3 regions of the Stenotrophomonas tuberculopleuritidis genome follow, and region 3 is predicted to be linked to each of the others. Evidence: predicted binding sites of a transcription regulator. Region 3 holds the regulator's gene; each other region holds the start of a gene.
The links. The regulator HrcA, encoded in region 3, represses chaperone genes, less so after heat shock. The targets are predictions, from matches to a motif close to TTNGCACTCNNNNNNNNNGAGTGCNAA.
Positions count from the first base shown of each region.

Region 1: a site for HrcA is predicted at 7,775-7,801, ahead of rpoH (RNA polymerase sigma factor RpoH). Genes of this name have one in related genera too.
Region 2: a site for HrcA is predicted at 7,686-7,712, ahead of Q5Z10_RS19130 (co-chaperone GroES). Genes of this name have one in related genera too.

Region 1 covers NZ_CP130831.1:4,226,878-4,236,758, forward strand. The annotation lists gene Q5Z10_RS19315 (phosphatase PAP2/dual specificity phosphatase family protein) at 1-1,321, opposite strand, end outside; gene Q5Z10_RS19320 (bifunctional alpha/beta hydrolase/class I SAM-dependent methyltransferase) at 1,321-3,072, opposite strand; gene Q5Z10_RS19325 (CDP-alcohol phosphatidyltransferase family protein) at 3,097-3,714, opposite strand; gene purH (bifunctional phosphoribosylaminoimidazolecarboxamide formyltransferase/IMP cyclohydrolase) at 3,873-5,456, shown strand; gene purD (phosphoribosylamine--glycine ligase) at 5,518-6,801, shown strand; gene rpoH (RNA polymerase sigma factor RpoH) at 6,888-7,763, opposite strand; gene Q5Z10_RS19345 (BlaI/MecI/CopY family transcriptional regulator) at 8,122-8,514, shown strand; gene Q5Z10_RS19350 (M56 family metallopeptidase) at 8,511-9,881, shown strand, end outside.
Region 2 covers NZ_CP130831.1:4,182,100-4,191,980, forward strand. The annotation lists gene Q5Z10_RS19100 (efflux RND transporter permease subunit) at 1-1,962, shown strand, start outside; gene Q5Z10_RS19105 (DUF5076 domain-containing protein) at 1,993-2,304, opposite strand; gene Q5Z10_RS19110 (3-deoxy-7-phosphoheptulonate synthase) at 2,622-3,695, opposite strand; gene Q5Z10_RS19115 (hypothetical protein) at 3,957-4,217, opposite strand; gene Q5Z10_RS19120 (serine hydrolase domain-containing protein) at 4,378-5,541, shown strand; gene groL (chaperonin GroEL) at 5,620-7,269, opposite strand; gene Q5Z10_RS19130 (co-chaperone GroES) at 7,351-7,638, opposite strand; gene Q5Z10_RS19135 (endonuclease) at 8,016-9,806, shown strand; gene cutA (divalent-cation tolerance protein CutA) at 9,875-9,881, shown strand, end outside.
Region 3 covers NZ_CP130831.1:1,975,083-1,984,963, forward strand. The annotation lists gene Q5Z10_RS09495 (RnfH family protein) at 1-52, shown strand, start outside; gene Q5Z10_RS09500 (outer membrane protein assembly factor BamE) at 89-481, opposite strand; gene fur (ferric iron uptake transcriptional regulator) at 585-992, shown strand; gene Q5Z10_RS09510 (SGNH/GDSL hydrolase family protein) at 1,057-2,307, opposite strand; gene Q5Z10_RS09515 (LysR family transcriptional regulator) at 2,405-3,322, shown strand; gene recN (DNA repair protein RecN) at 3,383-5,044, opposite strand; gene hrcA (heat-inducible transcriptional repressor HrcA) at 5,160-6,224, shown strand; gene grpE (nucleotide exchange factor GrpE) at 6,288-6,803, shown strand; gene dnaK (molecular chaperone DnaK) at 6,986-8,908, shown strand; gene dnaJ (molecular chaperone DnaJ) at 9,064-9,881, shown strand, end outside.

The DNA.
Region 1 (9,881 bases), 2.3 Mb from region 3:
CCCGTGCGGCGGCGGCCGCGATGGCCTGTAGATGAACGTCATGCAGGACGATGGACGGCCGTGCGGCACGCACCCGCGCCACCGCCTCGGCGGCGCTGCATGCCCGGCCGGTGCGCAGCAGCCAGGTGGCGACACTGGCCGCACTGCGCGAATAGCCCAGCGCGCAACACACCAGCAGCGGGCCCTGCGCACTCAGGGCTTCGATGGCATCGGCGGCCTCGGCCAGCTGCGCCGGTGCAGGCACCACCAGGTCCAGCATCGGTACGCTGGCATAGGCCGCGCCCGGCGCGTGGCAGGACAGCTCGGCGCAGGCATCGACCACGCCACGCAACGGAGCGGGCAGCGCGCCGCAGGTAATGCGGCCCAGCCACACGCCGCCGGCCACTTCCACCGGCTGCGGCGCACTGCGCGTCCACAGCCGCGAATTGATCCAGGCCGCGGCCAGGTACGGTGCCAGCAGCCAGCGCGCGGCCATGGTCAGTCGCCCATCGGCGCGCTTCTGGAATACCGCCATGCCCAGCCCGGCATAGGCCAGCGCCACCAGCAGCAGTGACAGCACCGGCCACAGCAGCCACAGGGCCGCCCCGCCCACCAGCACCGCCGGCATCAGCAACAGACCGGCCCCCAGCAGGTATAAGGCGGCCAGCCGCCAGCGCTTCAGGTCGCGCACGCGGCGCCAGGCGCGCAGCGGCGGCGTGCCCTGCTCCGGCCACAGCCAGACGCACAGCCACCCGACCAGCAGCCCGGTCGGAATGTCGATGAAGTGATGCTGGAAGGTGGTCAGCACCGAAATGCCGATCAGTGCCGCCCATGCATGCAGCACGACGCGCCAGCCGCCGTGCACGTACTGCGCGAACTTCACCCACAGCACGATCAGCAGCACGATGTGCAGCGAGGGCGCCTGGTTGAACGGTTTGTCGAAGCCCAGCAGCACGTCGAACAGCCAGCCGAACACGCCTTCGATCTGCGGCCGCTGGAAACTGAAACGCAGCGGCCACAGCAGGAAGCAGGCCACCGAGATCAGCTGCGCACTGAGCAGGCGCAACGCATGCCGGTCCAGCTCCCGCTGACGCCGGCACAGGAAGAACGAGATCGCATAGAACAGATCGATCGACCAGTACGGCACGATCGTCCACGCCACGAAGGGAATGTGCGTTTCCCAGCCGAAGGCCATCACCGGCAGCTCGGCCTGGCGGCCGGCCATCCAGTTGGCAAAGCCGTAGCTGGCGAAGAAGAACGGCCCGAGCAGGGCCAGCCACAGCAGGGCACGCCGCCAGGGGCGCGCCTCGCTGGGTGCCGCAGTGGCCAGCAGCGTCGCCATCACGCGATCCGGCGGGCCAGCGACACCGTGAAGATGCCGAACGCATCGATGCGCTGGGCCACCTTCTCGAACCCGGCCAGGCGCACCAGCTCATCCATTTCCTGCTGGGTGCGGCGACGCATCACCCATGCCGCACCGCCACGATGGCTGGTCAATGCGCGCGCGATGAACTCCAGCTGCGGGTGCCAGGGCTGCCCGGTGTAGGCCAGGTAGCCGCCCTCCGGCACGGTGGCGGCGATGCCCTGCAGCGAGCGCAGCACGGCATCGTTGTCCGGGAACAGTTCGTACAGGCCCGATACCACCGCCAGCGTCGGCGCCGGGTCCACCTGTGCCAGCTGCGCCGGATCAAACGCATCGCCCTGCTCGAAACGCGCGATATCGGCCGCACCCAGGCGCTCGATCAGGGCCCGGCCCTGGGTGACGTTGAGATCGCTGAAGTCGCGCAGCACGATGTGGTCGGCACGCTGCGCGCCCTGGCCCAGTGCTTCCAGCACGTAGCGGCCATGGCCGGCGGCGACGTCCAGCACACGCACCGGCGTGCCCTGCCCGCGCAGGCGCTGGGCGGCATCGCGCAGCAGCTCCTGCAGGTGCTGACCACGCACGCGGATGCCGCGCCAGCCGATCGCATCCAGGTAGTTGCGGTCCACCATCCGGCCGAGCGGGCCCTTGCCACGCGCCTCATCGCGGTAGATGTAATCCAGCGTGCTGCCCGAATCGAAACCGGTCTGCAGGCCCAGCGCGATGCCCTCGGACAGCGTGCCACCGAAACGCAGGCCGCCGCGCACGAAGCGCCAGCGCAGGTCGGCCAGGCTGTTGCGTTCGGGCGGCCACGACAGAATCTCCGATTCTTCGAAGGTCGGCCCGTGGCGGTGCGCATCGCGGCGCGACAGTTCGCGCAGTGGTTCGGCGAAACGTGCCTGGATAAAGCTGCGGATGCGCGCCAGTGCCGGCGCGCGGTCACGCTCGCCCAGGGTGTCGTGGAAAAAGCCCGGCAGGTGCACACGCTCCTTGATCGGGCTGGACAGGCGTTCGTAGAAGCGGTCCTGCGGGCCGCGGTGCACGACGAAATCCGAACCGGACACCAGCAGCTGCACCGGCACGCTGATCGCCTGCGCATCGGCCACGACGCGGTCGGCCGCCTCGTACAGGCCCAGCAGCACGCGCACCGAAATCGGCCGGGTGATCAGCGGATCGGTGCGGTAGCTCTGCACCCGCGCCGGATCATGGGTCAACCACTGCGGCTTGACGTAGCTGTTGACGAAGAAATTGCCGCGCAGCTTCTGCATCAGGGCCAGGCCAGCGCGCGCGAACGGCACGTACAGCTTCACCTTGAACGCCGGCGAGGCCATCACCAGCGCGCGCAGGCGCGGCGCATAGTCGTGCACCCAGATGGCGGCAACCACCGCGCCCACGCTCTGCGCGATGACCACGATGTCTTCCACCGCGATGCCGTGCTCGGCGCCGATATGGGCGATGAAACTGTCGAGGTCACGCACCAGCGCCGGGAAACCGGGAGCATCGCCGCGCGCACCGGGCGAGCGGCCATTGCCACGCGCGTCCCACGCGAAGAAGGCGGTATCGGGCAGGTCCAGCTCATCGACCAGGTGGGTGACCCGGCCGGAATGTTCGTGGCCGCGATGCAGCAGCACGATGGCCTTGCTGGCCGTGCTGCCCGTCGTGCTCGCCCAGTACCGGTAGAACAGCGGTACCTGGTCGAAGCTGTGGAATTCCCGTTCCTGCGCCTGACGCATGCAATCTCCGTATTGTCGTGGTGTTTACTGCGGTGAAACCGCCGATTCCTGAAGGCCCCGGCGCACCCGGTTGAACAGCGTCACCGCGCACAGCAGCGCGGCCACGCCTGCCACCCACGTCACCGTGAGGGCCCCCACCCAGCCGAAGGCCAGCAGCAGGCCCAGCACGCCGATCACGAAGGCACGGTCACTCTTGCCCATCGGGCCGTCATAGCGGCGGCTGGCACCGACCATCAGCCCCAGTACGCCGGCGTACTCGCTCAGCGCCGCCGTCCAGGCCAGCAGCCACAGCGCCTCCGGGCGCACGCCCGGCACGCTGAGCAGGCTCAGGTACAGCGCCGCATCGGCAACCACATCGCACAGCTCGTTCAGATAGGCGCCCAGCCGTGATTGCTGGCCGAACTCACGGGCCAGCATGCCGTCGACCGCGTTGAGCGCCATGCGCAGCAGCATCCACAGCGGCAGCAGCAGGTACAGCAGGGGGTGTGCCGGCGCGCAGCACCACACGGCCGCGGCCACCAGCAGCGAGACCGCCGCAGCAACCACAGTCACCGTGTTGGCGGTGATGCCCATGCGGTAAAGCCCGCGTACGGCCGGACGCAACAGGTCCTGGAAACGTCCTTTCAATGCATAGATCGACACGATCTGAACCCGCAGCTCCCTGGCAGTTCCGGCATAGCCTACCCCATGGCGTGCCCAGCCCGGCGTGCCGCTGGCGGCGATTGGCCCCGGCAGCGCCCGCCACCGGCCCCCACGAACTACAATATCGGCCCCGCTCCGCTGCCGATTGCCCTGTCCCCATGACTGCTGATCTGTTGCCCGTCCGTCGGGCCCTCCTCTCCGTTTCCGACAAGACCGGCCTGGTCGAGCTGGCCACTGCGCTGGCCGCACGTGGCGTGGAGCTGCTGTCCACCGGCGGCACCGCCAAGGCGATCCGCGATGCCGGCCTGGCCGTGAAGGACGTGGCCGACGTCACCGGTTTCCCGGAAATGATGGATGGCCGGGTCAAGACCCTGCACCCGATGGTGCACGGCGGCCTGCTCGGCCGTTCGGGGCTGGATGACGCGGTGATGGCCGAGCACGGCATCGGTGCCATCGACCTGCTGGTGCTGAACCTGTATCCGTTCGAATCGGTCACCGCCAGGGCCGACTGCACCCTGGCCGACGCGGTGGAGAACATCGACATCGGCGGTCCGGCCATGCTGCGTTCGGCGGCCAAGAACTTCGCCCGCGTGGCGGTGGCCACCGACCCGTCGCAGTACGCCGAGCTGCTGGCCTCGCTGGAGGCCAACAACGGCCAGCTGTCGGCCAGCACCCGCTTCGCCTTCTCGGTGGCTGCGTTCAACCGCGTCGCCCAGTACGACGCCGCCATCAGCAACTACCTGTCGGCGGTCACCGCCACCGACGCGGCGGTGCCGGTGCGCGCCGAGTACCCGGCGCAGATGAATTCCAGCTTCGTGAAGGTGATGGACCTGCGCTACGGCGAGAACCCGCACCAGAGCGGCGCGTTCTACCGCGACCTGTACCCGGTGCCGGGCACCCTGGCCACCTTCCAGCAGCTGCAGGGCAAGGAACTGAGCTACAACAACCTGGCCGATGCCGATGCCGCGTGGGAATGCGTGCGCCAGTTCGACGCGCCGGCGTGTGTCATCGTCAAGCACGCCAACCCCTGCGGCGTGGCCGTCGGTGCCGGCAATGGCGATGCCTACGAACTGGCCTACGCCACCGACCCGACCAGCGCCTTCGGCGGCATCATCGCCTTCAACACGCCGCTGGACGCCGCCACCGCACAGGTGATCCTGGACCGCCAGTTCGTCGAAGTGCTGATCGCCCCGGACTACGAGCCGGCCGCGCTGGAGTACGCGCAGAAGAAGGCCAACGTGCGCGTGCTGCGCATTCCGCTCGGCGACGGACTGAACAACGTCGACACCAAGCGCGTCGGCTCAGGCCTGCTGCTGCAGTCGTCGGACAACCGCGGCATGACCCGCGACGAACTGACGGTGGTCAGCAAGCTGGCACCGACCGACAAGCAGTTCACCGACCTGCTGTTCGCCTGGAAGGTGGCCAAGTTCGTGAAGTCCAATGCGATCGTCTATGCGAAGGACAACCGCACGATCGGCGTGGGCGCCGGGCAGATGAGCCGCGTGTACTCGGCCCGCATCGCCGGCATCAAGGCCGCCGACGCCAACCTGGTGGTGGAAGGTTCGGTGATGGCCTCCGATGCGTTCTTCCCGTTCCGCGACGGCATCGATGCCGCCGCTGCCGCCGGCATCAAGGCGGTCATCCAGCCGGGCGGTTCGATGCGCGATGCCGAAGTGATCGCCGCCGCCGACGAACATGGCCTGGCCATGGTGTTCACCGGCGTGCGCCACTTCCGCCACTGATCCGCACCACCAAGCCGGGCCCTGCCCGGCTTTTCTTTTCTGCATCCGAGAACCCTGCCCCATGAAGATCCTCGTCATCGGCTCCGGCGGCCGCGAACATGCCCTGGCCTGGAAGCTGGCCCAGTCCTCCCGTGTCACCGAAGTGATCGTCGCGCCCGGCAATGCCGGTACCGCCAACGAGGACAAGTGCCGCAACGTGGCGGTCAAGGTCACCGACATCGACGGCCTGCTGGCACTGGCCCAGGCCGAAGGCGCGGCGCTGACCGTGGTCGGCCCGGAAGTGCCGCTGGTGGCCGGGGTGGTCGACCGCTTCCGCGCTGCCGGCCTGCGCATCTTCGGACCGACCGCCGCCGCTGCGCAGCTGGAAGGCAGCAAGGCCTACGCCAAGGACTTCCTGGCCCGCCACAACATCCCCACCGCGTTCTACGCCGTGCATACCGAGGTGGACGCGGCGCTGGCCTACATCAACGAGAAGGGCGCGCCGATCGTGGTCAAGGCCGATGGCCTGGCTGCCGGCAAGGGCGTGATCGTGGCGATGACCCGGGCCGAGGCCGAAGACGCGGTGCGTGACATGCTTTCGGGCAACGCCTTCGGTGATGCCGGTGCGCGCGTGGTCATCGAGGAATTCCTCGATGGCGAGGAAGCCAGCTTCATCTCGATGGTGGACGGCGTGCACGCACTGCCGATGGCCACCTCGCAGGACCACAAGCGCGTCGGCGACGGCGACACCGGCCCGAACACCGGCGGCATGGGTGCGTACTCGCCCGCCCCGGTGGTCACCCCGGAGGTGCACGCGCGCGTGATGCGCGAGGTGGTGAATCCGACCGTGCAGGGCATGATCGCCGACGGCATCCCGTTCACCGGCTTCCTCTACGCCGGCTTGATGATCGATGCCAGCGGCGCGCCGAAGGTGATCGAGTTCAACGTGCGCTTCGGCGACCCGGAAACCCAGCCGGTGATGCTGCGCCTGCAGTCGGACCTGGTCGAACTGGTGGAAGCGGCCATCGACGGCCGCCTGGACCAGGTGCAGGCACAGTGGGACCCGCGCCCGTCGCTGGGCGTGGTGCTGGCCGCCAGGCCCTACCCGGAGGCACCGATCACCGGTGAGGTGATTTCCGGCCTGGACGACGTGCCGGCCAGTGCCAAGGTGTTCCATGCCGGCACCGCGCTGGACGCGCAGGGCCAGGTGGTCAGCGCCGGCGGCCGCGTGCTGTGCGTGGCTGCGCTGGGCGACAGCGTGCGCGACGCGCAGGCCAACGCCTACGCCGGCGTGGCCGGGGTCACCTGGGCCAACGCGTTCCACCGCAACGACATCGGCTGGCGCGCGATCGCACGCGAGGGATAAGTAGATCCACGCCATGCATGGATGAACACCGCAAACAAGAAAGGCCCGGCATTGCCGGGCCTTTCTTCATTCCAACGCCTTCCCGCTTATGCGGTGAACAGCGCCTTCATCTTCTTCAGTGCATTGGCTTCAACCTGGCGGATGCGCTCGGCCGACACGCCGTACTCGTCAGCCAGTTCCTGCAGCGTCACCTTGCTGTCCGCATCCAGCCAACGCCGGCGGATGATGTCGCGCGAACGCGCATCCAGTTCCGCCAGGCCTTCACGCAGCAGCTGCATCTGGTTGTCTTCGCTGTCCTCGCGCTCGTACGCCATCGACGGGTCTTCGTCGTTGGCGACCAGGTACGCGGCCGGCGACGGCGGTGCATGGTCGTTGTCCTCGTCGGTCGGCGCATCGAAACCGATATCGCGACCGGACAGGCGCGACTCCATTTCCATGACCTCGCGCTCGGACACGTTCAGGTCCTTGGCCACCGCGCTGACTTCGGCCGCGTTCATCCAGCCCAGGCGCGTCTTCGACTTGCGCAGGTTGAAGAACAGCTTGCGCTGCGCCTTGGTGGTGGCGACCTTCACGATGCGCCAGTTCTTCAGGATGAACTCGTGCATCTCGGCACGGATCCAGTGCACGGCGAAGGAAACCAGGCGCACGCCCATGTCCGGGTCGAAGCGCTTGACCGCCTTCATCAGGCCGATGTTGCCTTCCTGGATCAGGTCGCCCAGCGCAAGCCCGTAGCCGTTGTAGCCGCGGGCCACGTGCACCACGAAGCGCAGGTGCGAATGCACCAGCTCGCGGGCGGCGTCCAGATCGTTGCCGTCGCGGAAGCGACGGGCCAGGTCCTGTTCGTCATCGACCGACAGCACCGGGATCTGGTGCACGGCACCGATGTAGGCGTCCAGCGAACCGAGCGCACTGGGAATCGGGAGATTGTTTGCCACAAGGGCAGTAGAGGTGTTCTGGCTCATAGGCACCCATCTTAGCAGTCCGGGATTTGGACTGCTAAAGGAGGAAAAAGTTCCAGCGTCCTATTGGTGCAACACTGGTCCCAAACAGTGCCCTACCGTAGCGCGATTTGATGACAGTGGCGAGCACCCATTTCGGGATTCACAATCCCTTGGAATTCAATCAATTACCCACGCAGATACAGCCGGATCCGGTCAAGCGGAGCTGAATGGGCCGGTGAAGCTGCCTGTTCAGGGTGCCGGGGGTTGCCGGACGTTCAGTCGCAGCGCCCTGCTGGCCCGCCTGCCACTACTAAAGAACCCGTTGACACTGCGCCATGGCCATGCTCCGATGCATCAACTAATTCATTCGTAGATGCCCATGGCCCGTCCCGTCTCCCAGACCCCCACACCGGCCGAGCAGGCAATCCTGGACATCCTCTGGGACAAGGGCGAGGCCTCCGTACGCGACGTGGCCGACATGCTCGGCGAACACAAGCCGGTCGCGTACACCACCGTGCTAACCATGTTCAACGTGCTGACCCGGAAAGGCTTCGTCAGCCACCGGCAGGAGGGGCGCGCCTACATCTACCACGCCACGCTCAGCCGCGAGCAGGCCCGCCGGCAGGCGCTGGAGCATCTGCTGCATCAGTTCTTCGATGGTTCGCCGAACGTGCTGGCACAGCACCTGGTGGACGAGCAGGAAATCGACCGCAACGAACTGCAGGCGCTGCAGCAGCGCATCAGCGACGCCAGGGCCGGGAGGAAGCAATGAACATCATCGACCTGGCAATGGCGCTGGGCGCTCGCCAGTTGCTGTTGTCTGCAGCGGTCCTGCTGCCGGCGCTGTGGCTGTCACGACGGCGGGCGCTCAGCACCGAACAACGCTCGTGGCTGTTGACCGCTGCGATCGCGGTCGCCCTGCTGCTGCCGCTCAGTGCGTTCCTGCCCGGCTGGCCCACCACGCTGCCGACCCCGGCACCGTCCGCTCCCGCACTGCACCCGATGCCCGGCGAAGGGGCCACCGCGGCGGAGGCCATCTACGAGGCAGGACGGCAACCGGACATCTATTACCTGGAACTGCCGAAGGCGCTGCCGACGCTGCTGGCGGCGCTGTGGCTGCTGGGCACCCTGTGGCTGGGCATGCGCCTGCTCGATGCGGTGCTGCAGGCCCGCCGGCTGCTGCGGTTGGCACAACCGGCATCGGCCGAGCTGCGCGCCGCGCTGGCCGGCGTCGTGCCCGACCATGTGCCGATCGCCACCTGCGCCATCGATGGACCGATGGTCGTCGGCCTGCTGCGCCCGCAGATCGTGCTGCCGCGGCCCCTGCTGGCACGACTGGATGACCGCGTGCTGCGCGACATCGTCCGCCATGAGCTGGCCCACCTGCAGCGTCGCGACCTGTGGGCAAGCACGGTACTGCGGGCAGGGCTGGCGCTGTTCTGGTGGAATCCGCTGCTGCACCTCGCCCAGGCGCGCCTGGCGGTGCTGCGCGAGATGGCCTGTGATGCGCGGGCGGCAAGGCAGTCGCGCGAACCGCTGGACTATGCCAGCTCGCTGCTGGCCAGCATCGAGCAGCTGCAGGCCCTTCGCGAGGCACCGCCGACCCTGGCATTGGGCATGTTCAGTGCGCGCAGCCAGCTCGCGCAACGCATCGACCAGCTGGTGGACGCCACGCCTCCCGTACCGCGGCGGCGCAGCCGGCTGCTGCTCGGCCTGCTGCTCCTGCTGGCCTGTACCAGCACTGCAGTTGCCATCGCACCACGACTGCCCCCTGCACCGGCCGCCTTCTCCTCCGATGCGCGGGTCAGCCAGTTGCTGCGGGCTGCCAGCACGCATGACGTCGCGCAGGTGCGGGCGCTGGCGGCGGCCGGCGTCGATCTCGATGCACGCGCGCTCGGCGAGGGCACCGCGCTGATCCAGGCCATCCGTGCACGCGATCCGGCGATGGTCGACACCCTGCTGCAGCTGGGCGCCGATCCTGACCGCGCTGCACTGGGCGAAGGCAATCCGCTGATCGTGGCGTCCGCGCTGGGCCTGCAACCCATTGTCGAGCGACTGGTACAGGCCGGTGCCGACGTCAATCGGGTCGTGACCTACGACGAGACACCGTTGATCAACGCGTCACGCGCAGGCCATCTG
Region 2 (9,881 bases), 2.2 Mb from region 3:
GCGATCCCGGTGGTGCTGTTCGGCACGCTGGCGTTGATCGCGTTGCTGGGGTTCTCTCTCAACACGCTCTCGCTGATGGCGTTGATCGTCGCCGCGGTGCTGGTGGTGGACGATGCCATCGTGGTGCTGGAGAACATTGCACGGCACCGCGAACGGGGCGCCGACCGCTGGCAGGCAGCGGTACGCGGTGCCTCGGAAGTGGGCGCCACCCTGCTGTCGATGAACCTGGCACTGGCGGTGGTGTTCGTCTCGATCCTGTTCCTGGACGATTTCGTGCAGCGGCTGTTCCGCGAGTTCTCTCTGACCCTGATCGCCGCGATGGCGGTATCGGTACTGGTGGCGCTGAGCCTCGTGCCGATGCTGTGCGCACGGCTGCTGGTGGACGATGCGCAACGGCCGTCGCGCTGGCAACGCGGCAGCACGGCACTGTTCGAACGCGTGCGCGGTGCCTACCTGCGCACCCTGCAGGCCAGCCTGCGGCATCTTGGTTGGCCGCTGCTGGCCTTCGCGGCGGTGATCGCGCTCAATGCCTGGCTGTTCCAGCAGGTTCCCAAGGGCATCGTGCCGCAGCAGGATACCGCGCAGCTGCGCGGCTTCGCCCGCGGCGACGACGGCCTGTCCTTCCAGGCGATGCAGCCGAAGATCGACGCCTATCGCAGGCTCCTGCTGTCCGACCCGGCCATCGAGGACATCATCGGGTACATCGGCGGCAGCAACGGCGTCAACAACGCCTTCATCATGATCAAGATGAAGCCGCTGGCCGAGCGCAGGGTCTCCAGCCAGCAGGTGATCGACCGCCTGCGCGCGCGCCTGCCCAAGCTGCCCGGCGGCAATCTCTATCTGTGGGTGGACCAGGACATCCGCCTGGAAGGCGCGGGCAGCAGCGGCAAGTACGAGTTCCAGCTGCTGTCGGCCGAAACCGCGCCGCTGCGCCAGTGGGCGCCGAAGGTGGCCGCCGCACTGCGCGGGCTGCCCGAGCTGGTGGACGTGGAAGCACAGGGCGAAGCGGGCATGCGCCAGGTGGTGCTGGACATCGACCGCGAGGCGGCCGCCCGCCATGGCGTGGACCTGCGCACGGTCGCCAACATGCTCAACAACTCCTTCAGCCAGCGCCAGGTCGCCACCCTGTACGACAGCCTCAACCAGTACCGCGTGGTGATGGAACTGGATCCAAAGCACACCCAGGACCCGGGCACGCTGTCGCGGCTGCAGGTGGTCGATGGCACGGGCCAGCGCATTCCGTTGTCGAGCATCGCCAGCTGGCGCTACGGCATGGCACCGGACCGCGTCTACCACAGCGAGCAGTTCGCCTCGATCTGGATCGAGTTCGCGCTGGCGCCAGGCGTGGGCCTGGAGCAGGCCACGCAGGCCATCAACGCAGCGATGGCACAGCTGATGCTGCCGCGCACGGTGCAGGCAAAGCTGTCCGGTGAAGCCGGTGGCCTGGACAGCCTGCGCGCGCGCCAGCTGTGGCTGGTGCTGGGCGCGACGCTGGCGGTCTACCTGGTGCTGGGCATCCTCTACGAGAGCTTCCTGCAGCCGCTGGTGATCCTGTCCACGCTGCCCTCGGCCGGCGTCGGCGCGCTGCTGGCGCTGTGGCTGTTCGGCAACGAACTGAACCTGATCGCCCTGCTCGGCCTGTTCCTGCTGGTGGGGGTGGTGATGAAGAACACCATCCTGCTGGTGGATTTCGCACTGGCCGGCGAGCGGCGCGGGCTGAGCGCGCAGGATTCAGTGATGGAAGCCGCGCGGTTGCGCCTGCGGCCGATCCTGATGACCTCGCTGGCGGCGCTGCTGGGCACGCTGCCGCTGATGCTGGCCAATGGCGAGGGCTGGGAACTGCGGCAGCCGCTGGGCATCGCGATCGTGGGCGGATTGCTGGTCAGCCAGTGGCTGACGCTGTACACGACCCCAGCGATGTATCTGGCGTTGGCGAGGATCCGGGCGAAACAGACCCTGTAGCGTCGAGCCATGCTCGACTGGGATCGGCGGTCAGTGCCGCACGACGAAGCCGCCAGACCGACCGCTGGAGGGCGCCTGCAGCTCCTCATTGAATGCCGCTTTGATGGCCGTGATGGCAGCGTCCCGGTTCATGCCCTGGCGGGTCATCAGCGCGTCGGCCACGTGCTGGGCAACATCGGCGAGGATCCGGCCCCAGGCACGTTCTTCCTGGATGTCGGGACGATCCTCGTACCGCCCCACCTTCAACGAAGCATGCAGCCCGCGCTCGGCGATCCACACCCGGATCATCTCGACGGACGATTCGTCGCGTCGTGCAGCGTCAGGGATGAGCAGTTCATTCATGGCGGCAGCCGCGGGACAGGTTGCCGCATTGTGGCGCACATCCACGCGTGGCGTGGATCTACTGCGTCAGTCGAGCATGGCTACTGCGTCAGTCGAGCATGGCTACTGCGTCAGTCGAGCAAGGCTATCGCGTCAGTCGAGCATGGCTCGACTCTACAAAAAAAGGTATCACCACCCCGGCGATGGACCTGGCGCTGTCGTACTTGCGCAGCGCCAGGCGCATCGCCGGTGCGGACGGGCCGGCCTCCAACTCCGACCGACCCTGATCGCGGCCGCACCCCCGCAGGCGCTGGCCGCCATCCACACACGTGCCGCACTCAAGCCGCTTCAGACACCTTTACTTCACGACGGGCGCGCACGGCAGCGGCCAGGCGCTCCAGCACCGTCACCGTGGTATCCCAGTCGATGCAGCCATCGGTGATGCTCTGGCCGTAGACCAGCGGCTGGCCTTCGACCAGTTCCTGGCGGCCGCCGACCAGATGGCTCTCCACCATCACGCCGACGATGCGCTGTTCGCCCTCTTCCAGCTGGGTAGCGATGTCCTCGATCACCTTGGGCTGGTTGTCCGGATTCTTCAGGCTGTTGGCGTGGCTGGCATCGATCATCAGCCGCGTCGGCAGCTTGGCCTTGGCCAGCGCCTGGCAGGCCTCGCCCACGCTGGCGGCATCGTAGTTCGGCTGCTTGCCGCCGCGCAGGATCACATGGCAATCCGGGTTGCCGGTGGTGGACACGATGGCGGTGCCGCCCTGCTTGGTCACCGACAGGAAGTGGTGCGGGTTGGACGCTGCGCCCACTGCATCGGCGGCGATCTTGACGTTGCCGTCGGTGCCGTTCTTGAAGCCGACCGGGCAGGAAAGGCCCGAGGCCAGTTCGCGATGCACCTGGCTCTCGGTGGTACGCGCACCGATCGCGCCCCAGGCCACCAGATCGGCGATGTACTGCGGCGAGATCACGTCGAGGAACTCGACACCGGCCGGCAGGCCGAGCTTGTTGATGTCGCGCAGCAGGCCGCGGGCAATGCGCAGGCCCTTGTCGATCCTGAAGCTGCCATCCAGGTCCGGGTCGTTGATCAGGCCCTTCCAGCCGACCGTTGTACGCGGCTTTTCGAAGTACACGCGCATGACGATTTCCAGTTCGCCGGCCAGCGCGTCGCGCAGGGGCTTCAGGCGCTGGGCGTATTCGATGGCCGCGTGCGGATCGTGGATCGAGCACGGGCCCACCACCACCGCCAGGCGGTCATCGCGGCCGTGCAGGATTTCGTGCAGGGCCGCGCGCGAGGCGCTGACGGTGTCGGAGGCTTCGTCATCGCACGGCAGCATCGCCAGCAGCTGGGCAGGCGGTGTCAGCGGTTCGATGGTGCGGATACGCAGGTCGTCGGTGTGCGGGGGCATTGCGGGGGTTCTCCGGAACGTTGGGGGTCCCCAGCGTGGCGACATGAAAAAAGCCGCCAGGTTCGCTGGCGGCTTTCGGGAATGCGTCTGAAGGTTTCTTCAGGGTGAGCGCAGTCCTTCCTCCGCCAGAGGCTTCGGAAAGTAATACCAATAAAAGCTGGCGTGGGCTGCGTTCATGGGATGTATTGATAACACAGGGTTTTGGCGGGTGCCAACTGTTTCATTCGCAACTGCGGGCGCGGTTCAGGGCCCGGCGATGCGCTAGCGCTTGCCGTGCACTTCCACGTCCAGCAGCAGCGCCTCGTGGATGTCGACCCAGCGCTCGACCACGCGGTCCAGTTCCTTGCGGGCCTCGTCCAGCTGCTCGGGGTTGAGCAGCGAACGGGCGGTGTAGAGATCGGAAACCAGCTGCCGCAGGGTTGTTTCCAGAATGGCCACCGACGGCCCCTGCAGCCCCGGCAACTGCAGCGCCGGGCTGTCGCCAAGGGTTCCGTACAGCGTCACCTGGAGCTTGCTCTGCATGATCGACTTCCCTGCGGGTGGATACGGCCGAGCACCATCTTTACCCGGAACCGATGACACCCGCATGTGCCATCCCCCGCGCGGGCACGCTGCGGGTTCCATTGCACGGCGGCGCCAGGGACGCGGTAGGATCGCGCCACGTCCCTCCGGGTACCACGCCATGCGCCGTGTCGTCCTGCTGTTGCTGACGCTGTTGCCGATGGTGGCGCTGTCCGCACCGCCGCCCCTGCCGACACCGGCCCGTATCGACGCCGAGGCGCAGCGCCTGATGCAGGCCGCGCAGGCACGCGGCATGGCGCTGGCGGTGATCGACGGTGGCCAGGTGGTGCACGTGGCCGCCTATGGCGAGCGCAACGCCGCCGGCGAGCCGCTGCGCACTGATACGGTGATGTATGCGGCATCGCTGACCAAGATGGCGTTCGGCCATCTGGTCGCGCAGCTGGCGCAGGAAAAAGTGATCGACCTGGATGCCAGCATCGCCACCTTGCTGGACAGGCCGCTGCCGGACTACCCGGTCGACACGAAGCACTACGCCGATTACAGCGTACTGGCCGGCGACCCGCGCTGGCGCCAGCTCACGCCGCGCCTGCTGCTCAATCATGGCAGCGGCTTCGCCAACTTCGCGTTTCTGGAACCGGATGGCAGGCTGAAATTCCATTTCGATCCGGGAAGCCGCTACGGGTATTCCGGCGAAGGACTGATCCTGCTGCAGTTCGTGCTCGAACGCGGGCGCCCTGGCCAGGACGTCGGCGCGCTGATGCAGCAGCGTGTGTTCGACCGCTTCGGCATGCCGCGTACCAGCATGATGTGGCGCGGGGATTTCGCCGCCAACCTGGCCGACGGCTGGACCGCCGATGGCACGCCCGAGCCGCATGACGAGCGCAGCCGGGTGCGGGCCGCCGGCTCGATGGATACCACCATCGCGGACATGGCCAACTTCGCTGCAGGCTATGTGCGCGGCGACGGCCTTTCAGCGGCCATGCGACAGGAACTGGTGCGTCCGCAGCTGCCGATCACCACCGCCAGCCAGTTCCCGACACTGCAGCCGGCGCTGCCGGTGGCGCAGCGGCACCGGGAACTGGCGGCAGCGCTGGGGGTGGTCGCCTTCCGCGGCCCTCAGGGCCCGGGCTTCTACAAGGGCGGCCACGATGATGCGGTGGGCAATACGCTGGTGTGCATCGAGCGGGGACAGCGCTGCATGGTGATTCTGGGCAATGACGTACGTGCGGAAGCCACGTTTCCGGCCCTGGTGGCATTCGTGCTGGGCCGGACCGGCGTGCCGTGGCCGTGGGAATACGGGGCGAAGAAGGTGTTCGTGCGCTGACGGCATCCAGGCAGCCGGGCAGACAAAAAAAACCCCGCCATACGGCGGGGTTTTTCATTGCGGGGCGAACGCGGGGACTTAGAAGTCCATGCCGCCCATGCCACCCATGCCGCCCATGCCACCGGCGCCACCCATGGCCGGCTCGTCCTTCTTCGGAGCTTCGGCAACCATGGCTTCGGTGGTGATCATCAGGCCAGCGATCGAAGCTGCGTTCTGCAGCGCCGAACGGGTCACCTTGGTCGGGTCCAGGATGCCGAACTGCAGCATGTCACCGAACTCGCCGGTGGCGGCGTTGTAGCCGAAGCTGCCGGTGCCTTCCTTGACCTTGTTGACGATGACCGACGGCTCTTCGCCGGCGTTGGCGACGATCTCGCGCAGCGGGGCTTCCATCGCGCGCAGGGCGATCTGGATGCCGTGGTTCTGGTCTTCGTTGGCACCCTTCAGGCCAGCCAGCGCCGACACTGCACGGACCAGGGCCACGCCGCCGCCCGGGACCACGCCTTCCTCAACGGCCGCACGGGTCGCGTGCAGGGCGTCGTCAACGCGGTCCTTCTTTTCCTTCATTTCGATTTCGGTCGAGGCACCGACCTTGATCACGGCAACGCCGCCGGCCAGCTTGGCCACGCGTTCCTGCAGCTTCTCGCGGTCGTAATCCGAGGAGGTGTCCTGGATCTGGGTCTTGATCTGCGCAACGCGCGAATCGACCGCAGCCTTGTCACCCACGCCATCGATGATGGTGGTGTTTTCCTTGGAGACCTGCACCTTCTTGGCGCGGCCCAGATCCTTGATGGTGGCCTTCTCCAGCGACAGGCCCACTTCTTCGGAGATCACGGTGCCGCCGGTCAGCACGGCCATGTCTTCCAGCATCGCCTTGCGACGGTCGCCGAAGCCCGGAGCCTTGACGGCCACGACCTTGACGATGCCACGGATGGTGTTGACCACCAGGGTCGCCAGCGCTTCGCCTTCGACTTCCTCGGCCACGATCAGCAGCGGCTTGCCGGCCTTGGCGACGCCTTCCAGCACCGGCAGCAGGTCACGGACGTTGGAGATCTTCTTGTCGTGCAGCAGGATGAACGGGTCATCCAGGTCAGCGGTCTGCGACTGCTGGTTGTTGATGAAGTACGGGGACAGGTAGCCGCGGTCGAACTGCATGCCCTTGACCACGTCCAGCTCGTTGTCCAGGCCCGAGCCTTCTTCAACGGTGATCACGCCTTCCTTGCCGACTTCCTTCATCGCATCGGCGATGATCTGGCCGATCGACTCGTCCGAGTTGGCCGAGATGGTGCCGACCTGGGCGATCGCCTTGTCGTCGGCGGTCGGCTTGGAGATGCTCTTCAGCTCGTTGACGGCGGCCACGACGGCCTTGTCGATACCGCGCTTGAGGTCCATCGGGTTCATGCCGGCGGCAACGGCCTTGGCACCTTCGCGGATCAGGGCCTGGGCCAGCACGGTGGCGGTGGTGGTGCCGTCGCCGGCGTCGTCGTTGGTGCGGGAAGCGACTTCCTTCACCATCTGCGCGCCCATGTTCTCGAACTTGTCAGCCAGTTCGATTTCCTTGGCGACGGAGACGCCGTCCTTGGTGATGGTCGGAGCGCCGAAGCTCTTCTCGAGCACGACGTTGCGGCCCTTCGGGCCCAGGGTGGCCTTGACGGCATTGGCGAGAACGTTGACGCCGCGCACCATGCGCGAACGGGCGTCTTCACCGAAACGAATATCCTTGGCAGCCATTGCGATTACCTCGTTGATTGCGCCGGGCCGGGCCCGGCGACGAAAGGGGATGTCTTACTGGGAAGCAGGTTGCGCCGACGCTCAGCCGATGACGGCGAGCACGTCGTCTTCGCGCAGGACCTTGTATTCGACGCCTTCGCTCTTGTACGAGCTGCCGGCGTACTGGCCGTAGATGACCTTGTCACCGACCTTCAGCGACGGGGCGCGCACGGTGCCGTTGTCCAGCGGCTTGCCCGGGCCCACGGCCACGACTTCACCCTTGGTGGACTTTTCCTTGGCCGAGTCCGGGATCACGATGCCACCGGCGGAGATTTCGTCGGCTTCGATCGGCTTGACCACAACGCGGTCGTGCAGCGGCTTGATGCTCATGTGAGACCCTCTTAAGTTATTGATTGGTCTAAAAAAGTCCGGCGATGTTAGCACTCACACCAGGTGACTGCCAGCAACGCGCGTGAAAAAGCCCGACAGGTCGGGAGCAGGACAGAGATGGAGACCCGCACAGGCCTTTCAAGGCCGCCCCGGGAAAAATTTTCAGCCCGCCGCCCTGCTCCCTGCCGGTCCGGCCAGGACAGGCGAGCGTGTCCTGCCGATGTCCCCTCCAGGGCCGCAGTGCGACACCGGCGTGTCCGCTCACGTCAATTTGGTGACCCACGTCGCACTGTCAGATATCTGGCGTTCATTTACGACAAAGTGTCACGGGTTCGGCCTTACGGTGGGCCGGCATTCCCAATCACAAGGAGTTGTCGATGCGATTGCTGTCCCCGCTCGCCGCCGCCTGCCTGCTGGCGCTGGTCGCCGCGCCGGCCCAGGCCGAGGTCTTCATCAACGAACTGCACTACGACGACAGCACCGCCGCCGGCGATGTCGGCGAAGCCATTGAAGTGGTCGCCACCGCCGGCGAGGACCTGTCCGGCTACCGGCTCTATCTGTACAACGGCAGCACCCCGTCGGCCGCCACCGTCTACGCCAACAACGCCGTGCCCGCCGGCACCGCGGCCGGCTGCGGCAGCGCCACCCTGGCGGTGGTCAGCTACCCGACCAACGGCCTGCAGAACGGCGCCAACGACGGCATCGCGCTGGTCGATGCGAGCGGCAAGGTGATCCAGTTCCTCAGCTATGAAGGCGCGATCACCGCCTCCGGCGGCCCGGCCGCCGGCATGACCAGCCAGAACATCCCGGTTGCCGAAAGCAACAGCACCGCAGCCGGCACGTCGCTGCAGCTGACCGGCAGCGGCAGCCAGTACACGCACTTCACCTGGGCCGAATCGGCGAAGCAGACCTTCGGCAGCTGCAACAACGGCCAGACCTTCAGTGGCGGCGGTACCCCCGGCCCGAACACACCTCCGTCGGTGTCCACCACCACCCCGGCGCAGGGCAGCAGCACCTTCCCCGCCGCCGCCGACCTGGAAGTGGTGTTCAGCGAGACTGTCAGCCTGGCCAGCGGCGCCTTTGCGCTCACCTGCGGCAGCTCGGGCAGCGTCCCGCTGACCTGGCCGGCAAGCGGCAAGAGCGTGAAGCTCTCCACCAACACCGCGCTGGTGGCCGGCGAAGCGTGCCGCTTCGACATCCGCGCCGCACGCATCACCGACGCGCAGGGCGCCCACCCGGCGGCCGACAGCCGCATCGCCTTCACCGTGGCCACCACGACCGGCAATCCGGACCCGGGCAACCCGGGCGGCCCGGCCGGGTACTACTCCAGGGTCAACACCTCCAGCGCCAGCCAGCTGCGCTGCTCGCTGCATGAAACCATCAAAGGGCACACCGCCTACCCGTACAGCGGCTCGGGCACCAGCACCTGGACCATCCTGGAGATCGCCGACGAGGATCCCAACAACAGCGGCAGGATCCTGGATGCCTACCGCAACCGCAGCTACACCAAGGTGACCGACCGCGCCGGCAGCGGCGGCGGCCTGAAGTACAACCGCGAGCACACCTGGCCGAACTCGCTGGGCTTTGCCAGCACCACCGGCGACAAGGGCCTGCCGTACGCCCCGTACACCGACACCCACATGCTGTACCTGACCGACGCGCAGTGGAACGCAGACCGCGGCAACAAGCCGTTCGGCAAGTGCGACGCCAACTGCGGCGAGCGTGCCACCGAGGCCAACAACGGCCAGGGCGGCGGCAGTGGCGGCTACCCCGGCAATTCCAACTGGGTGCGCACGCCGGACGGCAACACCGGGACCTTCGAGGTGTGGGGCCATCGCAAGGGCGACATGGCGCGTGCGGTGATGTACATGGCCATCCGCTACGAAGGCGGCAAGGATGCGGCCACCGGCCAGTCCGAACCGGACCTGGAGCTGACCGACGACCGCAGCAGGATCGTCAAGACCAGCAGTTCGCCGGCCTACATGGGCCTGCTGTCGACCCTGATCGACTGGCACCTGTCCGATCCGCCGGATGCCGCCGAACGTGCGCGTAATGACGTGATCTACTCGTTCCAGGGCAACCGCAACCCGTTCATCGACCACCCCGAGTGGGCCACCCCCGGCCTGTTCACTTCGGCCAAACCGGCGACCTGCCAGCTGGCCAACTGACCGCGCAACGCTGCGGTCCACCGCCGCCGCCGGGCCTTGCCCCGGCGGCGGCCCTATACTCGGCGGTCATGTCGA
Region 3 (9,881 bases):
CCTGCAGGCCGATCCGAAGGACAACCGCCGGCGGCGTGCGCGCGGCGGTTGATGCCGGCAACCCGTCCCGGAGGACGGGCAGGGGGACTCAGCGGCCCTTCTTCTTCTTGTCCTTGGGCAGGTTGCGGCCAAACTGGCGCACCGTCTGCTGGGCAAGGGCCTTGTCATTGGACGGGAAGTAATCGCCCTCCCAGCGGGTGACCAGGTCGTTCTCGAAGTACACCGTGAAGTTCTTGACTTCGGCCCGGCCCAAGCGGTTGACGCGCTCGGAGGCGGTGTAGTCCCAGCGCTGGGCGTGGAACGGGTCCGGCACCGACGGGGTGCCCAGCAGGGCGTTGACCTGCTGCTTGCTCTGCCCGACCTGCAACTTGGCCACGGCATCTTCCCGGATCAGGTTGCCCTGATAGATGGGTTGCTTGTAGATGATGCCGCACCCGGTGGTGGACAAGGCGACGGCGGCGACCAACAGGAGATTGCGCATCGGGACTGGCGGTTGGGGAAATCAAACCGATGATACACTCCCGGCGTGCCACCGCGACCCAATCCGAGGCAGCTGGCGCTAAATCGCCAATGAACGGAGACCTATGGAAACCCACGACCTGCGTAAAGTCGGCCTGAAGGTGACCCATCCGCGGATGCGGATCCTGGCGCTGCTCGAGCAGCGCAACGCCCAGCACCACATGACCGCCGAAGACATCTACCGCCAGCTGCTGGAACACGGCGACGAGATCGGCCTGGCCACGGTGTACCGGGTACTGACCCAGTTCGAGGCTGCCGGCCTCGTGCTGAAGCACAATTTCGAGGGCGGCCAGGCCGTCTATGAGCTCGACCGGGGCGGCCATCACGACCACATGGTGGACGTGGACAGTGGCAAGATCATCGAGTTCGAAAGCACCGAGATCGAAGAGCTGCAGCGCAAGATCGCCGCCGATCACGGCTATGAGCTGGAAGAACACTCGCTGGTGCTGTACGTGCGCAAGAAGCGCAAGTAAGCCGGTCCGGCCAGCCGCAGCCGACCAGACCCCGGGCGTGCCCGGGGTTTTTGTTTGCCCCGGCTCAGCGCCGTGGCAGATCTACGCCCTGCGTGGAAGGGCCCATCAGCATCTGCAGATCTACCGCGTCGGCCATGGCCTTGTTGCCGGCGTCGCCGGGGTGCAGGTGGTCGCCGGAGTCATGGGCCGTGGCCAGCCGCGACGGATCCGCCGGGTCGCGCAGTGCCGCGTCGAGGTCGATCACCGCATCGAACGGGCTGTCCTGGCGCAGCCAGGCGTTGAGCTGGCGACGCAGGGCGTCCTTGCCCGGCTGGTGGTAATCGTCCAGCGGGGTACCGGACAGGGCACCGGCGAAAGGCGTCAGGGTGGCGCCGAGGATGCGCAGTCCGCGGCCATGCGCGCGTTCGGCCAGTGCGCGGTAGCCGGCCTGCAGGTCGGCAAGGCGAGGCGGTGCCTGGGTGCGGGCAAAGGCGGTCCCCGGCCAGCTGATGTCGTTGATGCCGATCAGGACGATCACCCGGGTTACGCCCGGTTGATCCAGCACGTCGCGCTGGAAACGGTTCAGCGCGGCGTCGCCCATGCCATCGCGCAGCAGGCGGGCGCCGGAAATGCCTGCATTGACCACGGCCACGCCCTGCGGTGCCAGGCGTGCGGCCAGATGGTCGGTCCAGCGCTGGTCCTGGTCGAGGCTGGCGGTGGCGCCGTCGGTGATCGAGTCGCCCAGCACGACCACGCTGCCTGCTCTGGCCGGCGCTTCCACCTCGATGCCGGACAGCACCAGGCGCGCCGTGGTGGTGCTGGCCCCGTGCAGTGCGACGTCGGCGGTCTGCCTGCCGGGGGCGATCCAACTGGTCTGCCGGCCGTCCCAGTGGAACGTCTGCACTGGTACACGCTCAGGCAGGTGGATGCTGACCTGCACTGCCTGCCGGTGGTGGGTCGGCAGCACCAGCGGATCGCTCACGCGGTCCTGGCCGGGCGCGATCACCACGCCGTCCTGGCCGTCGAAGCGGAGCGGAAGGGGGGCGGCCCCGGCCTGCGCGGCAACGCTGGCCGCGCCGATCCGCAAGGGACCGGTGCCGTAGGCATTGCTCAGCCGCACCCGCAGCCGTGGCCCGCCGAGGCTGAGGCGGGCGGTCTGGCGGACGGTCTGGTCATGCAGTTCCGCCGGCACCAGGGTCGGGAACAGGAAATCGTCGCTCCATACGCGCTGCGGGCTGGCCTGCCAGCTGGCGACCCAGTGCAGGCCAGGCGCGGCGGACGCGCTGGCGGAGACGGCGAGGAGGGCGGCGGCACTGAGCTGCTGCAGGCGGTTCATGAGGGGAGTCCAAGCGGAAGAACGGCCATGGTGCGCGCGGGTCCATCTGTGAACTAGACTGCGCACGGATATTCATCTGTGAACTGGATTCACTGACATGGCACGATCCGACATCAATCGATCCGGCGAACTGGAAGTGTTCGTCCGCGTCATCGAGACCGGCGGGTTCTCCGCTGCCGCGCGCAGCCTGGAGATGACCCCGTCGGCGGTCAGCAAGCTGGTGGCACGGCTTGAGCAGCGGCTGGGCACGCGCCTGCTGCAGCGTTCCACCCGCCAGCTGCAGCTGACCCCGGAGGGCTGCGCCTTCTATGAGCGTGGCCTGCGCGTGTTGGCCGACCTGGAAGAGGCCGAACGCTGCGCAAGTGCGCATGCCGAGCCGCGGGGCCGCCTGCGCGTCAATGCCAACGTGCCGTTCGGCCAGCACTTCCTGCTGCCGCTGCTGCCGGCGTTCCTGCAGCGTCACCCGCAGGTGGGCGTGGACCTGACCCTGACCGACGAGGTGATCGACCTTCTGGAGCAGCGTACCGACGTGGCAGTGCGTGCGGGCCCGCTGAAAAGCTCCAGCCTGGTGGCGCGGCGGCTTGGCACGACGCGGATGATGATCGTGGCGTCACCGGCCTACGCGGCGCGGCATGGGCTGCCGCAGGATGTGCAGGCGCTGCTGGCGCACAACCGGCTGGACATCGGCCACGTGCGCGCGCAGCAGGGATGGCCGCTGCTGCAGGAGGGACAGACCCAGCGCGTGCTGCCCAGTGGCAATGCGCGTGCCAGCAACGGCGATGCGCTGCGCCAGCTGGTGCTGGGCGGGCTGGGCCTGGCCCGGCTGGCGGCGTTCCAGGTGCAGGCCGACATCGCCGCCGGACGGCTGTTGCCGGTGCTGGAAGACGCCAACCCCGGCGATCTGGAAGAAGTGCACGCGGTGTTCCTGGGGCAGGGCGGCTACCTGCCGCTGCGGGTGCGTGCGTTGCTGGACTTCCTGGTGGAAAAGGTGGATCTGGCGAAGCCTTTGGCATGACCCCGCGGTTCAGACCCGGCGCCCGGTAGATCCACCCCCATGCGTGGATGAACGCCGGCGTTACACCTGCAGCAGCTTGCGCGCGGCGGCGCGTGCTTCCTTGCTCACTTCCACGCCGCCGAGCATGCGTGCCAGTTCTTCCTCGCGCGCCTTGAGGTCCAGCTTCTCCACCGCGCTCTGGGTCATGCCCTCCACCGGTGCCTTGCTGACCCGGTAGTGGGCGTGGCCCTTCGATGCCACCTGTGGCAGGTGGGTCACGCACAGCACCTGGCGCTTCTCGCCCAGTGCGCGCAGCTTCTGGCCGACGATGTCGGCGACCGCACCGCCGATGCCGGAGTCGACTTCATCGAACACCATGGTCGGCACCGCATCCAGATCCAGCGCGGCCACTTCGATGGCCAGCGAGATGCGTGACAGTTCACCGCCCGAGGCGACCTTGCGCAGTGCCCGCGGCGGCTGCCCGGCGTTGGCCGCGACCAGGAATTCCACCCGCTCGGCGCCCTGTGGATCGGGCTTGCCGCTGTCCTGCGGTTCCAGTTCGATCAGGAACTGGCCGCCGCCCATGCCCAGCTCGGCGATGATGCCGGTGGTGGTGGCCGACAGTTCGGCCGCCGCGCTGCGACGGCTGGCGGTCAGCAGGTCGGCCTGCGCGCGCCAGGCCGCGGCGGCCTTGTCGATCTCTCCGGCCAGGCGCTGCAGGCGCTCGTCGGCGCCGCGCAGCTGCTCCACTTCGGCGTGCATGCGCTCACGCTGTGCGCCCAGTTCGTCCATCGGCACGCGATGCTTGCGTGCCAGGTCGTGCAGGCGGCCAAGGCGGCGCTCGTTCTCCTCGAACTGCTCCGGGTCGGCGTCGAGGTCGTCGTGAACGCGGTCGAGCAGGGCCAGGGCTTCGTTCAGCTGGATCGAGGCGTTGTCGATCAGGGCGTCGACCTCGCCCAGGCGCGGGTCATGTTCGGCGACCCGTGCCAGTTCGTGCCGCACCTGCTGCAGCAGGTCCAGCGCCGACTGGCCGTCGTCGCCGTTGAGCTGGTTGCTGGCCGCCTGGCAGGCGGTCAGCAGGGCGCTGGCGTGGGCCTGGCGGCGGTGGCTGGCGCCAAGGGCGGCGATCGACTCCGGTTCCAGATCTTCGCGGTCCAGCTCGCGCAGCTGGTGCTCAAGGAAACCGATACGGTCGCTGACATCGCCCTGTTGCGACAACGCCAGCGATTCATCGACCAGCGCCTGCCACCCGGCGGCGGCACGGCGCACCAGGCGGCGCTGTTCGTCATTGCCGGCGTAGGCATCGAGCAGGGCCAGCTGCGACGGACGCGTCAGCAGGGCCTGCTGCTCGTGCTGGCCATGGATCTCCACCAGCAGCGCGGCCAGGTCGGCCAGCTGCGCCAGGGTGACCGGGCGGCCGTTGATCCAGGCGCGCGAACCGCCGTCAGCGCGGATCACGCGGCGCAGCTGGCATTGCTCGTCGTCGTCCAGTTCATTGCTGGCCAGCCACTGGCGCGCGGCCTGCAGCTGGTCCAGTGCGAATTCGGCCGAAAGCTCTGCGCGGGCCGCGCCATGGCGGACCACGCCGCTGTCGGCGCGCAGGCCCGACAGGAAGCCCAGCGCGTCGACCATCAGCGACTTGCCGGCGCCGGTCTCGCCTGAAACCACGGTCATGCCGGGTCCGAACTCCAGCTCGGTGGCGCGGACGACGGCGAAATCCTTGATCGAAAGGTGTCTGAGCATGGGTAATGGGGTGTCTGCAGCCGCGCAACGCTAGCACGCGCGGCGGGACGGTCCAATGACTTGCCAAGGTGAAGCGCCGCCATTATCTAGTGTCCGTGTCTCACAGGTTGATTCCATGCACGGTTCCCCCGACCAGCTTGCCCCGCGTGCGCGCCATCTGCTGCGCACGCTGATCGCGCGCTACATCCAGGATGGTGAGCCGGTGGGCTCGCAGACGCTGGCGCGCGTGGCCGGCCTGGAGGTCAGCCCGGCGACCATCCGCAACATCCTCGGCGACCTGGAGGACCTGGGCCTGCTGGCGTCGCCGCATACCTCGGCCGGGCGGATTCCGACCGCGCACGGCTACCGGGTCTTCGTCGACAGCCTGCTGCAGATGCAGCCGCCCGGCGAGGGCGAGCTGGCCCGGTTGCGCCAGGAACTGGCCGGCGGCGGCAGCACCCAGGCGCTGCTCGGCAGTGCCTCCGAGCTGCTGTCGGCGATGAGCCACTTCGTCGGCGTGGTCAGCGCGCCGCGGCGCGAGCAGTTCGCCTTCCGCCAGATCGATTTCGTGGCGCTGGACGGGCGCCGGGTGCTGGCGATCCTGGTGTTCGCCGACAACGAGGTGCAGAACCGGGTCATCGAGACCCGCCAGGAGTTCGCGCCGGGCCAGCTGGAGCAGGTGGCCAACTACCTCAATGCCCATTTCGCCGGCCTGCCGATGGCCGAGATCCGTACCCGCCTGCTGCTGGAGCTGCGCGACGCCCGTTCCGAGCTGGAGCAGCTGCTGGCGCACAGCATCGAGCTGGCCGAGCAGGCGCTGCAGCCGCCGGCCGACGACATGCTGGTAGCCGGGCAGACGCGGCTGATGGGGGTGCAGGACCTGTCCGACCTGGAGCGCCTGCGCGAGCTGTTCGAGCTGTTTTCCAGCAAGCGCGAGATCCTGCAGCTGCTGGAGCGGACCATCCAGGCGCCGGGCGTGCGCATCTTCATCGGCGAGGAGACCGGGATGATGCCGCTGCAGGGGGTCTCGCTGGTCACCGCGCCATATACCGCCAACGGCCAGGTGCTGGGGGTGCTGGGTGTGATCGGGCCGAAGCGGATGGCCTACGACCGCATGATTCCGCTGGTGCAGGCCACCGCCGATGTGCTGGGCGCGGCCTTTTCGCCCGGCGGCCGCGGTCCGGGAACATCGGACGCTTGAAACGCAGCATCCCGCCCACACTAGGGTGGGTGGAGGCGGGCTGTGACCGCCAGGGACCCAGACATGAACCACGAAAACCCCGATATCGAATCCCAGCAGAGCGCGGCCGATGCAGCGGCTGCGGCCGGCGCCAGTGACGAAGTGGAGCGCCTGCGCGGCGAGATCGAGCAGATCAAGGCCGACGTCCTGCGCGAGCGCGCCGACCTGGACAACCAGCGCAAGCGCGTGGCCCGTGACATCGAGCAGGCCCGCAAGTTTGCCAACGAGAAGCTGCTGGGCGAGCTGCTGCCGGTGTTCGACAGCCTGGACGCCGGCCTCAAGGCCGCGGGCGACGATGCCCATCCGCTGCGTGAAGGCCTGGAATTGACCTACAAGCAGCTGCTCAAGGTTGCCGGCGACAACGGCCTGGTGCTGCTGGATCCGACCGGCCAGCCGTTCAACCCGGAACACCACCAGGCGATCAGCCAGGTGCCGACCCCGGGCGCCGCCCCCGGCAGCGTGGTGACCGTGTTCCAGAAGGGCTACCTGCTCAACGAGCGCCTGCTGCGGCCGGCGCTGGTGGTGGTGGCTGCCGACTGACCCCTGTCGGGCCGGGCGGCGGGAATGATCCGCGGCCCGACCCGATGCTGAACGCGCCGGGCGACCGGGAACACAGCGTTCGGGGGATGGCTTGAATGTTCCACGAGCCTCCCCCACATCGTATTCATCCACCGGCCGAACGGCCGGACTGACCCCAACTAGCATCCTCAGGAGTCTCCCCCATGGGCAAGATCATTGGTATCGACCTCGGCACCACCAACTCGTGCGTGGCGATCATGGACGGCGGCAAGGCCCGCGTCATCGAGAATTCGGAAGGCGATCGGACCACCCCGTCGATCGTCGCCTACACCAAGGACGGCGAAGTCCTGGTCGGCGCCTCGGCCAAGCGCCAGGCGGTGACCAACCCGAAGAACACCTTCTACGCGGTGAAGCGCCTGATCGGCCGCAAGTTCACCGACGCCGAAGTGCAGAAGGACATCGCGCACGTCCCGTACAGCATCCTCGCCCATGACAATGGCGACGCCTGGGTGGCCACCAGCGACGGCAAGAAGATGGCCCCGCAGGAAATCTCGGCCAAGGTGCTGGAGAAGATGAAGAAGACCGCCGAGGACTTCCTCGGTGAGAAGGTCACCGAAGCGGTCATCACCGTGCCGGCCTACTTCAACGACAGCCAGCGCCAGGCGACCAAGGACGCCGGCCGCATCGCCGGCCTGGACGTCAAGCGCATCATCAACGAGCCGACCGCGGCCGCGCTGGCCTATGGCCTGGACAAGGGCGACAACAAGGATCGCAAGATCGTGGTGTACGACCTGGGCGGCGGCACCTTCGACGTCTCGGTGATCGAGATCGCCAACGTCGATGGTGAGAAGCAGTTCGAAGTGCTGGCCACCAACGGCGACACCTTCCTGGGCGGCGAAGATTTCGACAACCGCGTCATCGAGTACCTGGTCGAAGAGTTCAACAAGGACCAGGGCATCGACCTGCGCAAGGATCCGCTGGCCCTGCAGCGCCTGAAGGACGCGGCCGAGCGCGCCAAGATCGAGCTGTCCAGCGCCCAGCAGACCGAAGTGAACCTGCCGTACGTCACTGCCGACGCCTCCGGTCCGAAGCACCTGAACATCAAGCTGACCCGCGCCAAGCTGGAAGCGCTGGTGGAAGACCTGATCAAGAAGTCGATCGAGCCGTGCCGCGTGGCGCTGAACGATGCCGGCCTGCGGTCGAGCGACATCAGCGAAGTGATCCTGGTCGGCGGCCAGACCCGCATGCCGAAGGTGCAGCAGGCGGTGACCGAGTTCTTCGGCAAGGAACCGCGCAAGGACGTCAACCCGGACGAAGCCGTGGCACTGGGTGCGGCGATCCAGGGCGGCGTGCTCGGCGGCGACGTCAAGGACGTGCTGCTGCTGGACGTGACCCCGCTGTCGCTGGGCATCGAGACCATGGGTGGCGTGTTCACCAAGATCATCGAGAAGAACACCACCATCCCGACCAAGGCCTCGCAGGTGTTCTCCACTGCCGAGGACAACCAGTCGGCCGTGACCGTGCACGTGCTGCAGGGTGAGCGCGAACAGGCCCGCTTCAACAAGTCGCTGGCCAAGTTCGACCTGTCCGGCATCGAGCCGGCCCCGCGCGGCCTGCCGCAGGTGGAAGTGTCCTTTGATATCGACGCCAACGGCATCCTGCACGTGTCGGCCAAGGACAAGAAGACCAACAAGGAACAGAAGGTCGAGATCAAGGCCGGTTCGGGCCTGTCCGAGGAAGAGATCGCACGCATGGTCGCCGACGCGGAAGCCAACCGCGAAGAAGACAAGAAGTTCCAGGAGCTGGTGCAGGCCCGCAACCAGGCCGACGCCCTGATCCACGGCACCCGCAGCGCCATCACCGAGCACGGCAGCAAGGTCGGCGGCGATGTCATCGGCAAGGTGGAGGCGGCGCTGGCCGACCTGGAGACCGCGATGAAGGGTGACGACAAGGCGCAGATCGAAGCCAAGTCGAAGGTGCTGGAAGAAGCCGGCCAGTCGCTGTTCGCCGCCGCGTCGGCCGACCAGGGCGCCGCCCCGGGTGGCGACGCCGGTGCCACCGGCCAGGGCAACGACGATGTGGTGGACGCCGAGTTCACCGAAGTCAAGGACGACAAGAAGTCCTGATCCGGACCGACACGGGACGCTGCACGAGCGGCGTCCCGTTGTCGTACCAGGGTCCTGACCGCCCTCTGGCGCGTCGGGGCGCCCGACGCAAGAGCGGACCTGGTTCCGCTCTTCCGCTTTGACGAATCCCGACTTCCCGGAATGCGATTCACCCTATGAGCAAGCGCGATTACTACGAAGTGCTGGGCGTTGCCCGCACCGCCACCGACGAAGAGCTGAAGAAGGCCTATCGCCGTTGTGCAATGAAGTTCCACCCGGACCGCAACCCGGGTGATGCGGCGGCCGAAGCCTCCTTCAAGGAGTGCAAGGAAGCCTACGAAGTGCTGGCCGACGGCAACAAGCGCCGCATGTACGACAGCCATGGCCACGCCGCGTTCGAGCACGGCATGGGCGGTGGCGGCCCGGGCGGCCCGGACATGAACGATATTTTCGGCGACATCTTCGGCAACATCTTCGGCGGGGCCGGCGGCGGGCCGCGCCAGGCGCGCCGGGGTGCCGACATCGGTTACGTGATGGAGCTGGACCTGGAAGAAGCGGTGCGTGGCATCGAGCGCCGCATCGAGATTCCGACCCTGGCCGAATGTGGCGACTGTGATGGCAGTGGCTCGGAAGATGGCAAGGTCGAGACGTGCAACGTCTGCCACGGTCGTGGCCAGGTGCGCATCCAGCGCGGCATCTTCGCCATGCAGCAGGCCTGCCACAACTGTGGTGGTCGTGGCCAGATCATCGCCAAGCCGTGCAAGACCTGCCACGGCAACGGCCGTGTCGAGGAAGACAAGGTGCTGTCGGTGAAGGTGCCGGCCGGCGTGGATACCGGCGACCGCATCCGCCTGTCGGGCGAGGGCGAGGCCGGTCCGGCCGGTACCCCGCCGGGCGACCTGTACGTGGAAGTGCGCGTGCGCGAGCACGCCATCTTCCAGCGCGACGGCGACGACCTGCACTGCGAAGTGCCGATCCGCATTTCGCAGGCGGC